DNA from 4 places in the Lactivibrio alcoholicus genome. Region 1 is predicted to be linked to each of the others. Evidence: riboswitches for the same ligand, from Rfam matches in the RefSeq annotation. Region 1 holds a riboswitch; each other region holds the start of a gene.

What was found. A riboswitch is a leader RNA that binds a small molecule or an ion and turns the genes downstream of it on or off. The one in region 1 is predicted to bind cobalamin.
Region 2: it holds a riboswitch for cobalamin, as region 1 does, so the genes downstream of both, ACZ5IU_RS05605 (precorrin-8X methylmutase) here and ACZ5IU_RS12565 (TonB-dependent receptor plug domain-containing protein) in region 1, are expected to answer to the same signal.
Region 3: it holds a riboswitch for cobalamin, as region 1 does, so the genes downstream of both, ACZ5IU_RS05540 (sirohydrochlorin cobaltochelatase) here and ACZ5IU_RS12565 (TonB-dependent receptor plug domain-containing protein) in region 1, are expected to answer to the same signal.
Region 4: it holds a riboswitch for cobalamin, as region 1 does, so the genes downstream of both, ACZ5IU_RS10920 (methylmalonyl-CoA mutase family protein) here and ACZ5IU_RS12565 (TonB-dependent receptor plug domain-containing protein) in region 1, are expected to answer to the same signal.

Annotation. Positions count from the first base shown of each region.
Region 1 is NZ_AP042471.1:2,753,174-2,755,367, forward strand. It holds gene ACZ5IU_RS12565 (TonB-dependent receptor plug domain-containing protein) at 1-962, opposite strand, end outside; cobalamin riboswitch at 1,082-1,242, opposite strand; gene ACZ5IU_RS12570 (ABC transporter substrate-binding protein) at 1,310-2,194, shown strand, end outside.
Region 2 is NZ_AP042471.1:1,177,478-1,179,671, reverse strand. It holds gene cobS (adenosylcobinamide-GDP ribazoletransferase) at 1-534, shown strand, start outside; cobalamin riboswitch at 566-746, shown strand; gene ACZ5IU_RS05605 (precorrin-8X methylmutase) at 843-1,487, shown strand; gene cbiD (cobalt-precorrin-5B (C(1))-methyltransferase CbiD) at 1,499-2,194, shown strand, end outside.
Region 3 is NZ_AP042471.1:1,162,972-1,165,165, reverse strand. It holds gene ACZ5IU_RS05540 (sirohydrochlorin cobaltochelatase) at 1-820, opposite strand, end outside; cobalamin riboswitch at 997-1,160, opposite strand; gene ACZ5IU_RS05535 (histidine phosphatase family protein) at 1,211-1,813, opposite strand; gene ACZ5IU_RS05530 (MerR family transcriptional regulator) at 1,988-2,194, shown strand, end outside.
Region 4 is NZ_AP042471.1:2,375,751-2,377,944, reverse strand. It holds gene ACZ5IU_RS10920 (methylmalonyl-CoA mutase family protein) at 1-939, opposite strand, end outside; cobalamin riboswitch at 1,090-1,251, opposite strand; gene ACZ5IU_RS10915 (dihydrolipoyl dehydrogenase family protein) at 1,468-2,194, opposite strand, start outside.

The DNA.
Region 1 (2,194 bases):
GGAGCGTAGATGTCGGTCGTCAGGCTCCGGTCGTCATACGAGCATCCGGCGATATGAGGGTATTCCCGTTTCTGGGTATCGTACCCGAGCAGCGCGTGAATGCGTTCGCCCGAGTAGGAGAGGGCATAGCGCGAGTACGTCTTTTCCTCTTTGTTGACGACTGCGGTGTAGGGAGGGGTGTAGGTCGGCGAAGACGCGTCCTCGAAGATGTTCGTGTAGCTTCCGGCCTCGGCCCTGAAGGACCACGCTCCTCGCGAAATCGTGATGCCGCCGGCGTCGCCCTCGTAACTGTCCGAATAGTAGAGTTTGCCGCCCTCGTCGGTTGTCCTGTAGATCCGGCGGCGTCCCTCCTCGGTCCTTTCCGCGTAGGCGTTGAGGCGGAACAGGTCGTTCGATGCGGCGGCGGTCGCCGCGTACCGTCTGAGACCGTCGGGCCCCGCCTCGATGGTGACGCGGCCGCCGCGCGAGTCTCCCTTTTGCGTGATGACGTTGATGACCCCTGCGGCCGCGAGGGAACCGTACATCGCGGAGGAGGCCCCCTTGACGACTTCGATGCGTTCGACGCTTTCGGCGGATATTGAGTGGAGGTCGATCGCCGCTCCACCCGCGATGTGCGAAGAGCGGTAGAAGGGAATACCGTCGACGAGAACGAGCATCTGGGTCGTGAGCCCCCGCACCGTCACCTCTGCGTCCTGCGCCCACCCCATCCGGTTCGACTGGTTGATTCCCGGAACCCGCGAGACGAGGATGTCGGCGACAGTTCGCGCGCCCGTAGCCGCGATATCGGCGCTCGTGATGACGTAGACCGGACTCGCGATCTCGTCGATCGACCCCGCGATCCTGCTTCCCGTGACGACGACTTCGGGGAGCGACACGACGCCCGGGGCCGCAGAAAGTGCGGGACATGCGGCGAATACGGACAGGAACGCCGCGAACGTGAAAAAAGACAGACGCTGGTTCATATGAAACTCCCTCCCTGGAAAATGACAGGGGGGAAGCCTGCATGCAACAGGCTCCCCCCCTCTATATGGACATCCCATATACAACGGGTTCCACGCTGCCGTCGCGCCCTCGCGCGCAGTACAGACTCCCATGTCCGGCCGGTCTCCTGGCTTCCGTTCCGCCTCCTCCGCGCCTTCCCGACCGAAGTCGGTGACGTTATGCGGATTCGTCCCGGATACAGTGGCGGGGCCGCTCCAGCGTTTCACTGGATTCCCGAGCACCGGACACGCGTATGATATTCTTTTCGTATTCTATCCGTTTTACCGACGCCCCGTCAATCCGACGGATGCATACCGAAGGAGACCGCATGAACCGGAAAAGGATCATCTTCTTGCTGGCGTGTGTATTCTCTCTCACTGTCTGTCTTCCGGAGGCGGCACGTACAGAATGTCGTGCCGTACCGCTTGCGAAAGCCCGGAACGTCGGGATCGAAAAGGGCGGCTCGTGGACGCGGCTTCGGGTCCGCAATCCGATTCCTGGCGCTTCCGAGGAGAACGTCTATATCCTCGTTTCGCGGGATGTTCCGCTTCCTCCCGATATCCCGTCCGGGCGCGTGATTCGCGTTCCCGTGAGAACGTACTGCAACATGTCCACGACACTCATTCCGTTCCTCGAGGCGATGGACGGCCTTCGCGGACTTCGCGGGCAGGGGGGACGCGCGTACGTTTTCACGAAAGCCCTCGACGCGGCAGTCGTCGCGGATCTCGGCCCCGGAAACGCGCCCGACCCGGAACGGATCCTATCCCTGGCCCCGGAAATCGTATTCGCGTACGCGAGCACTCCCGACGAACTCGAAACAATACGCAGGCTCGAGTCGTTGGGCCTCTCGGTCATGTCGGTTACGGAATTTGCGGAGGAACATCCGCTTGGGCGCGCCGAATGGATCCGCGTCTTCGGCCTCCTGTTCGGCAGGACCGGGGAGGCCGAAGAACTCTACCGGAGTATCAGAACCTCGTACGAGTCGCTTGCCTCCCGCGCGGCCGCGCTGTCCGCGAGACCGGGCGTCCTCGTGAACGATTCCTTCAACGGTGTCTGGTACGTCCCGGGGGGGATGAGCTGGCCCGCCATTCTGATCCGGGATGCGGGCGGCGATTATCTTCTCGATACGACCGACCGGACCTGGAGCGCTCCGGTCGACTTCGAAACGATCGCCGCGATCGCAGCGAAGGCGGATTTCTGGCTGAATCCCGGC
Region 2 (2,194 bases), 1.6 Mb from region 1:
ACGCGCGGATTCCACCTCGACGGACTCGCGGACACGTTCGACGGCATCGGCGGCGGCTTCGACCGGACATCTCGTCTTGCGATCATGAAAGACAGCCGCCTCGGGACGTTCGGCGGAATCGCCGCGGCGTCGGCGCTTCTGCTCAAGACCGCCGCGCTCGCGCCGCTGACCGCGCATTCCGGAGGCATGCGGGCGACGGCGATCTTCCTCGCGCCGATTCTCGGGAGATTGGCGATTCTCTTCGCGATGGCGCTGTTTCCCTCCGCGCGTCCGGGAGGTCTCGGCGATATGTGCCGGAGACGGTGCACGCCGGGACGGCTTCTGGCCGGAGGCGCGACGGCGATCGTCGTCGCGATCGCCGTCGCCGGCCGGAACGGAATCGCCCCGCTCGTCCTCGTTGCGCTCGGAGCGATCCTCGTTTCGAAATGGATCGCCCGCCTCCTCGGCGGCCTGACGGGAGACTCCTACGGCGCCGTCTGCGAGATCGGGGAGATCCTGTCGCTGCTCTCCTTCGCCGCGATGGGGGGCTCTTGACGTTTCGAGTTGACGCTTTTCTCCGGCGAGCTTAGGATTGGAGTGTTTCGACTACAGATCACGGATACCGTTTTTTCGGGGGAAGGCCGGTGTGAATCCGGCGCGGTCCCGCCACCGTGTACCCGACGAATTCGCCGTACCACCGGAAGCCTTCCGGGAAGGGGCGAACGAGGATGAGGGAAGCCGGGAGACCCCGAAACCGACGGAATGCTGCGGCGCCCGCGAGGGTTCGGGCCGGCGTCGGGTTTGTGTGCCCGATGAGCGGACCTCTGTCGCAGGGGTCCGCATTGTTTTTTTGGGAGGATGCGATGGACGAACGGGTATCGTGTTCCGACCGGTTTCTCACGCCGGAGGAGATCGAACGGAAGAGTTTTCGGATTCTCGAGGAGCTTCTCGGCGATTTCGCGGCCCCCCCGAATGAACGGGAGGTCGTGAAACGGATTGCGCACGCGACGACGGATGTCGAATGGGCGAAGACCTTTTTCTTCTCGGAAGGAGCCGTCGATGCCGGAGTGGCCGGAATCCGCCGGGGAGTCTCCGTCGTCACTGATGTCGAGATGGTCCGGACGGGCATCAGGACTCCATCCTCGGGCGGAAGCCGCGTCTTCTGCTTTCTGAACGATCCCGACGTCGTCGAACGGGCGCGCGGGGAAAAGACGACCAGGGCGCGCGTAGCCATCCGGAAGGCGCTCTCGCTCTTCGGAGACGCGATCGTCGCGATCGGCAACGCGCCGACGGCGCTTTTCGAGGTCTGCGATCTGGTTCGTTCGCGCGCGTGTCGTCCCACGCTCGTCGTCGGCGTTCCGATCGGTTTCGTCGGCGCGGCGGAATCCCACAGGGAACTTCTCTCGCTCGACTGCCCCAGAATCACGCACGAAGGGCCGAAAGGCGGCAGCCCCGCGGCGGCGGCCATCGTCAACGCGATCGTCCGCATTGCCGAACGGGCAGGGTAGAGGAGGCGCGGATGTTCGACGCGCTCGGATACACGGGAGGGCTCCGGAGGGGGTATACGACCGGGAGCTGCGCGGCAGCCGCGGCCAGGGGGGCGATCGGGATGCTGCTTTTCGGGACGGCGTCCGAATACGCCGAGATCGTGCTTCCGGGCGGAGAGAAACTTCGGCTGCGGCTCGAGAGCTGCAGCGCCGGGGACGGCGCCGCGAGATGCGCCGTCCGCAAGGAGTCGGGCGACGACCCGGACAGCACCGACGGGATCCTGATTTTCGCCGAAGTTCGTCTGACCGACCGCGAGGGGATCGGGATATCCGGAGGAGAGGGCATCGGACGCGTGACGCGGAAAGGGCTTCCGGTCCGGCCGGGCGAGTGGGCGATCAACCCGGTTCCGCGGAAGATGATCCGGGAGGCGATCCTCTCCGTTTTGCCCGAAGGGCGGGGCGCGTCCGTCGTGATCTCGGCTCCCGAGGGAACCGCGCTGGCGGCGAAGACGTGGAATCCCCGGCTCGGCGTCGAAGGGGGGATTTCCATTCTGGGGACGACCGGCATCGTGGAGCCGAAATCAACGGCCGCCTACCTGGCGTCGATCGACATCGCGATTTCCGCGGCGCTCGCATTCGACTCCTCCTGCCCCGGGACGGTGTTCCTCGTTCCGGGGTACGTCGGTGAAAAACCACTCGTCGAAGTCTTCGGCGCCCCCCGGGAACTT
Region 3 (2,194 bases), 1.6 Mb from region 1:
CTTTCAGAAGCGCGTTCACGGAATACCCCTCCTTCGAGAGAACGGAAAGCCACGACTCGGGATCGTCCTTTGCGGACATGTCGTTTTTCGCATGGTCTCCGGCGACGACCATGAACGGCACGAGCGTCACCTTCGACGGTTTCATGGAAGCCAACCGCCGCTTCACCGTGTCGAGATCGGGGTACCCCTCGACGGTGCCGATCACGAACGGAAGGGCCGCATCGTCGAACATGAGCTGCATCTGCGCGTAGGCGGCATTGGCGGAATGATGCGTGCCATGCCCCATGAAGACCACGGCGCCTCCGTTTCCGGCAAGTTCGCCGTACTCCTTTTTCAACAGCGCCACGGTCTTTTCGTAGTCCTCATGGGTTTCGAGAAGCGGCGCGCCGAGATTCAGCGACGAAAAGGCGTACTTTCCCTCGATACCCCTCAGGGAACGCACGACCGAAGCCAGCTGGTTGTATTCCTCCCCCGGAATGATGTGCAGCGACTGGACCGTCACCGAAGAAACCCCCTCGTCCTGCATTTTCGCGAGCGCGATCAGCGGGGAATCGAAAGCGATCCCTTCCTCCTTCAGCACCTTGCGGCGGATGATGTTCGACGTGAACGAGAGGCGGACATCAGCCTCGGGAAACGCTTTTTTCACGCCGTCGACGATCTTCGCGATCGCCCCGCGCGCATCGGGTTCCGACGTCCCGAAAGCGACGAGCAGAATGCCCTCTTTCGCTTTCGCCCTGCCCTTTTCCGCCGCGACCGCGGCGAAAGCCGACGCGAACAACAGACACAGACACAACGCAGCTGCAAACATCTTCCTCTTCATCCTTTTCCCTCCCGTAGCGTGATAAAAGGCGTACGCCTTTTCCGGATCCGTTCCGGATGCCACGGAACGACTCGGGAGACAAAAAAGGACCGTTCTCTCCGGAACGGCCCCTCTCGATGAACGCGCACTTTCACCAAAACAATGCATAACGAAGGCGGCCTCGATTCCTCGCGAGTCATCCCGTTTTTCGCCGAACCGGTCTCCTGGCTCGCCTTCATCCTCCACCATCCCTTCCCGGAGCCGAGACTCCGGTGGTGCGACGGTTTCGTCAGGCTTACAGTGGCGGGTCCGCGCCGGATTTTCACCGGACTTCCCGAACATTCGGCGGAAGAAGCGCCAAAGCGCTCCGAACACGATACTATGCCCCGGGGGAACGGCTGTCAAGCGATCTCACAGATGCGGCGTCCAATTCACGCGCCTCACGGTCAGATACTCGCCGGTGCGCTCGATCACGTGAACGCCGCAATAATCCTGCATCACGGAAAAAAGATTCTCCCACGGCATCCCGAGAATCGAGAAGAGGATCGTCTTGAAGATCCCGGCATGCGCCACCACGAGAATGGATCCCTCTTCGCCGGAGAGGGCGCGGAACGCGGGCATCGCGCGACGCTGCGCATCCGGGAAACTCTCTCCGCCCGGAGGGGCGAAACGCGCGAAGTTCCGTTCCCGGGCTGCAAACTCCCGAGGATCCCGCGCCGCTACGTCCGCAAGCGTGCGCATCTCCCACTCCCCGAACGAAAGCTCCCGGAGCTCCGGGACTTCGGTCCGCAGGATGTCCCGGCCATCGGCTATGACGGCGGCCGTCTCGGATGCGCGCAACATCCCGCTGTGGCAGACGCGAACGAGAGGAATCGGCATGAATGCCGTCCTGAGGGCGGCGGCCTGCTCCCTGCCTTCACGCGAAAGGGGAAGATCCGTGCTTCCGACGAAACGCATCTCGCCGTCCGGAAGCTCCGGCCGTCCGTGACGTACGAGGTAGAGCGTCGTTTCCATCTCTGTCCCTCCTTCACACCGGAAAAATCTCTCTCACCTCCGGTATTGTACCCAATGCCCGACGGGCGGTATTCTCTCTATCGCGGAAGCGGGACGACGAAAATCCTTTCTTGACTCTCCCCCCGCGGGAAGGTCTATTCTCGATCCATCGCACGAAAACGGGAGGCGACGCGCATGACGGACCACCTGATCCCCATCGGACGCTTTTCGACGCTCTGCAGGCTCTCGGCCAAAACCCTGCGGTACTACGACGAGGTCGGGCTCATCAGCCCCGCCCTCGTGGACCAGACGACAGGGTACCGCTACTACGGCACGTCGCAGATCCTGGAGGTCGAGCGCGTCCGCGTTCTCCGGGAGCTCGAGATGCCGATCGACGACATC
Region 4 (2,194 bases), 380 kb from region 1:
CCGGACGGCCCGGAGCTTTGCGATTTCCATGAAGAAGTTCGCGCCGAGCGAAAAAGAAAACCGCATCTGCGAGGCGACCGAATCGGCGTCGATTCCGCGAAGACGCATAGCGTCGAGATACGAAACGGCGGTCGCCATCGCACAGGCGATTTCCTGCGCGGCGTTCGCCCCGCCGTCGTGATACACGTCTCCCCGGACGAAAATCGTCCGCATCCGGGGCATGTTCGTCCGCGTCCACTGGATCGTCAGCGCCATCTCGTCGTAGAGCTGGCCGAGCGGACAGTCGAGCATTCCTTCGCGCGCGAGAACGCCGAGCGGATCGGCCCCGACGCATCCGCCGAACTCCGCGACAGACCGGAGGGCGCCCTGCGCCCGGGTCCGTGCGACGAGGAGAGCGAGCAGCGGCGCGGCCGACGCTCCCGCGAAGATATGGAGCGGCGTGCTCGCGAGGTCGATGTCCCGGAACGTCTCGTCGATATCCCGAAGCGTCGCGAGCGACAACCCCCGGGACGATTCCGCGCCCGGTTCCGCCTCGTCCCTGCACCGGAGCGTCGCGCCGTCGAGCGCGACATGGATCGCGTCGCTTCCCCTCGCGAGTTCCTGCCGGAGCTGCTCGTTCGCCTGCCAGGGCAGAGCGGCGTCGCACGCCTGCGCGACGGCCCACGGAGCCGCCAAGTATCCGGCGGGCTCCGTCCCCCGGAGGAAATCGGGAGAACCGGGATGCGTCCGCGGGTGCGTCAGATCCTTCGTATGTTCCGCCGTGTACAGCGGTTCGAGCGTGATTCCTTCGTATGTCTTCGTCAGCAGCCGTTTTTCGAACGGCGCCCCCTTGAGCGCGTCCTCCGCCTCCCGTCGCCACTCGACGTACGACGTCGGTGCGAATTCCGCGAATGAAACGGAGTCGTATTCTCGCGCCGGTGTTTCCATCCCTGTCTCCATGCGATATTTCCCCTCCCTCGTCGAATTCCTCCCCGTGCGGGGACAAAAAAAACCGCCGCGGGTCGCGCGGCGGCACACACACCGAAATCCACAAATGGGGAGACATACTTCCACACCATCCGGGGACAGCGTCCGCCCGCGCAGACCTGACCTGAACACCGTCCGCGGACCGGTCTCCTGACTTCCGTTCATCCTACTTCCGCGTCTTCCCGACATCTTCCTCGGTGACCCTGCGGTTTCGTCCCGGTTACAGTGGCGGGGCCGTTCCGGATTCACACCGGATTCCCGAACATCTGCGGACTGCTGTTTCTCGTGTCCGTATCCTACCCTTCCGGTTCGGGAAACGTCAAGCGCGGGAAACGGGACGCATACCCTGGTTCAGGACAGCTGCAGATACGCCGTAATGCGATAAAAAAACCGCCGCCAGGGCGAAATTCACTCGCACCGGGCGGCGGTGACAGTGTCCGACTCAGTCGCTTGGGGGGCAGACGCGAATCGTCACTGCAAGCTTGGCGCACAATCGCGCCGTCATCGCGATTTTTCGAGTTCTTCGAGCGTCCTGAAGAGCGCATCCTTGAAGCATTCGCTCAATGTCGGGTGCGGATGCACCGTGTAGGCCACATCCCGGACCGACATTCCGTATCGTACCGCCAGAGCCGCTTCCGAAATCATCGAAGCCGCCTCGGGCCCCATCATGTGGACGCCGAGCAGCTTTCCGTCGCGAGCGGCGACGACCTTCACGAACCCGTCCGTCTTGCCCATGGCGAGAGCCATTCCGTTCCCGAGGAAGTACGATCGGGCGGAGACAAACTGGAGATTCTGCGACGCGGCCTGTTCCTCCGAAAGGCCGACGGCCGCGATTTCCGGATCCGAGAAGACGCACCACGGAACCGAGTCGGGTGGGATCGAAACGCTGCGTCCCTGCATCGCCTCCACTGCCGCAAGCGCGTGATACTCCGCGAGATGAGCGAGCATCATGCCTCCGGTCACGTCCCCGATCGCCCAGACGCCTTCGATGTTCGTCCGCATGGATGCGTCCACGGCGATGCCCTTTCGCGGGTCGAACCGGACCCCGGTGTTTTCGAGTCCGTAGCCGTCGAGAATCGGGACCATGCTCGACGCGAGAATGACGCGGTCGCAGACCGCTTCTTCGCGGCCGTTCTTCGTCGAGCCCGAGATCCGCAGCAACGGCCCTTCCGCCGTGATCGTCTCCGGGTGGAAGAAGTCGACCATCCGGATCTTGCGTTTTTTGAAC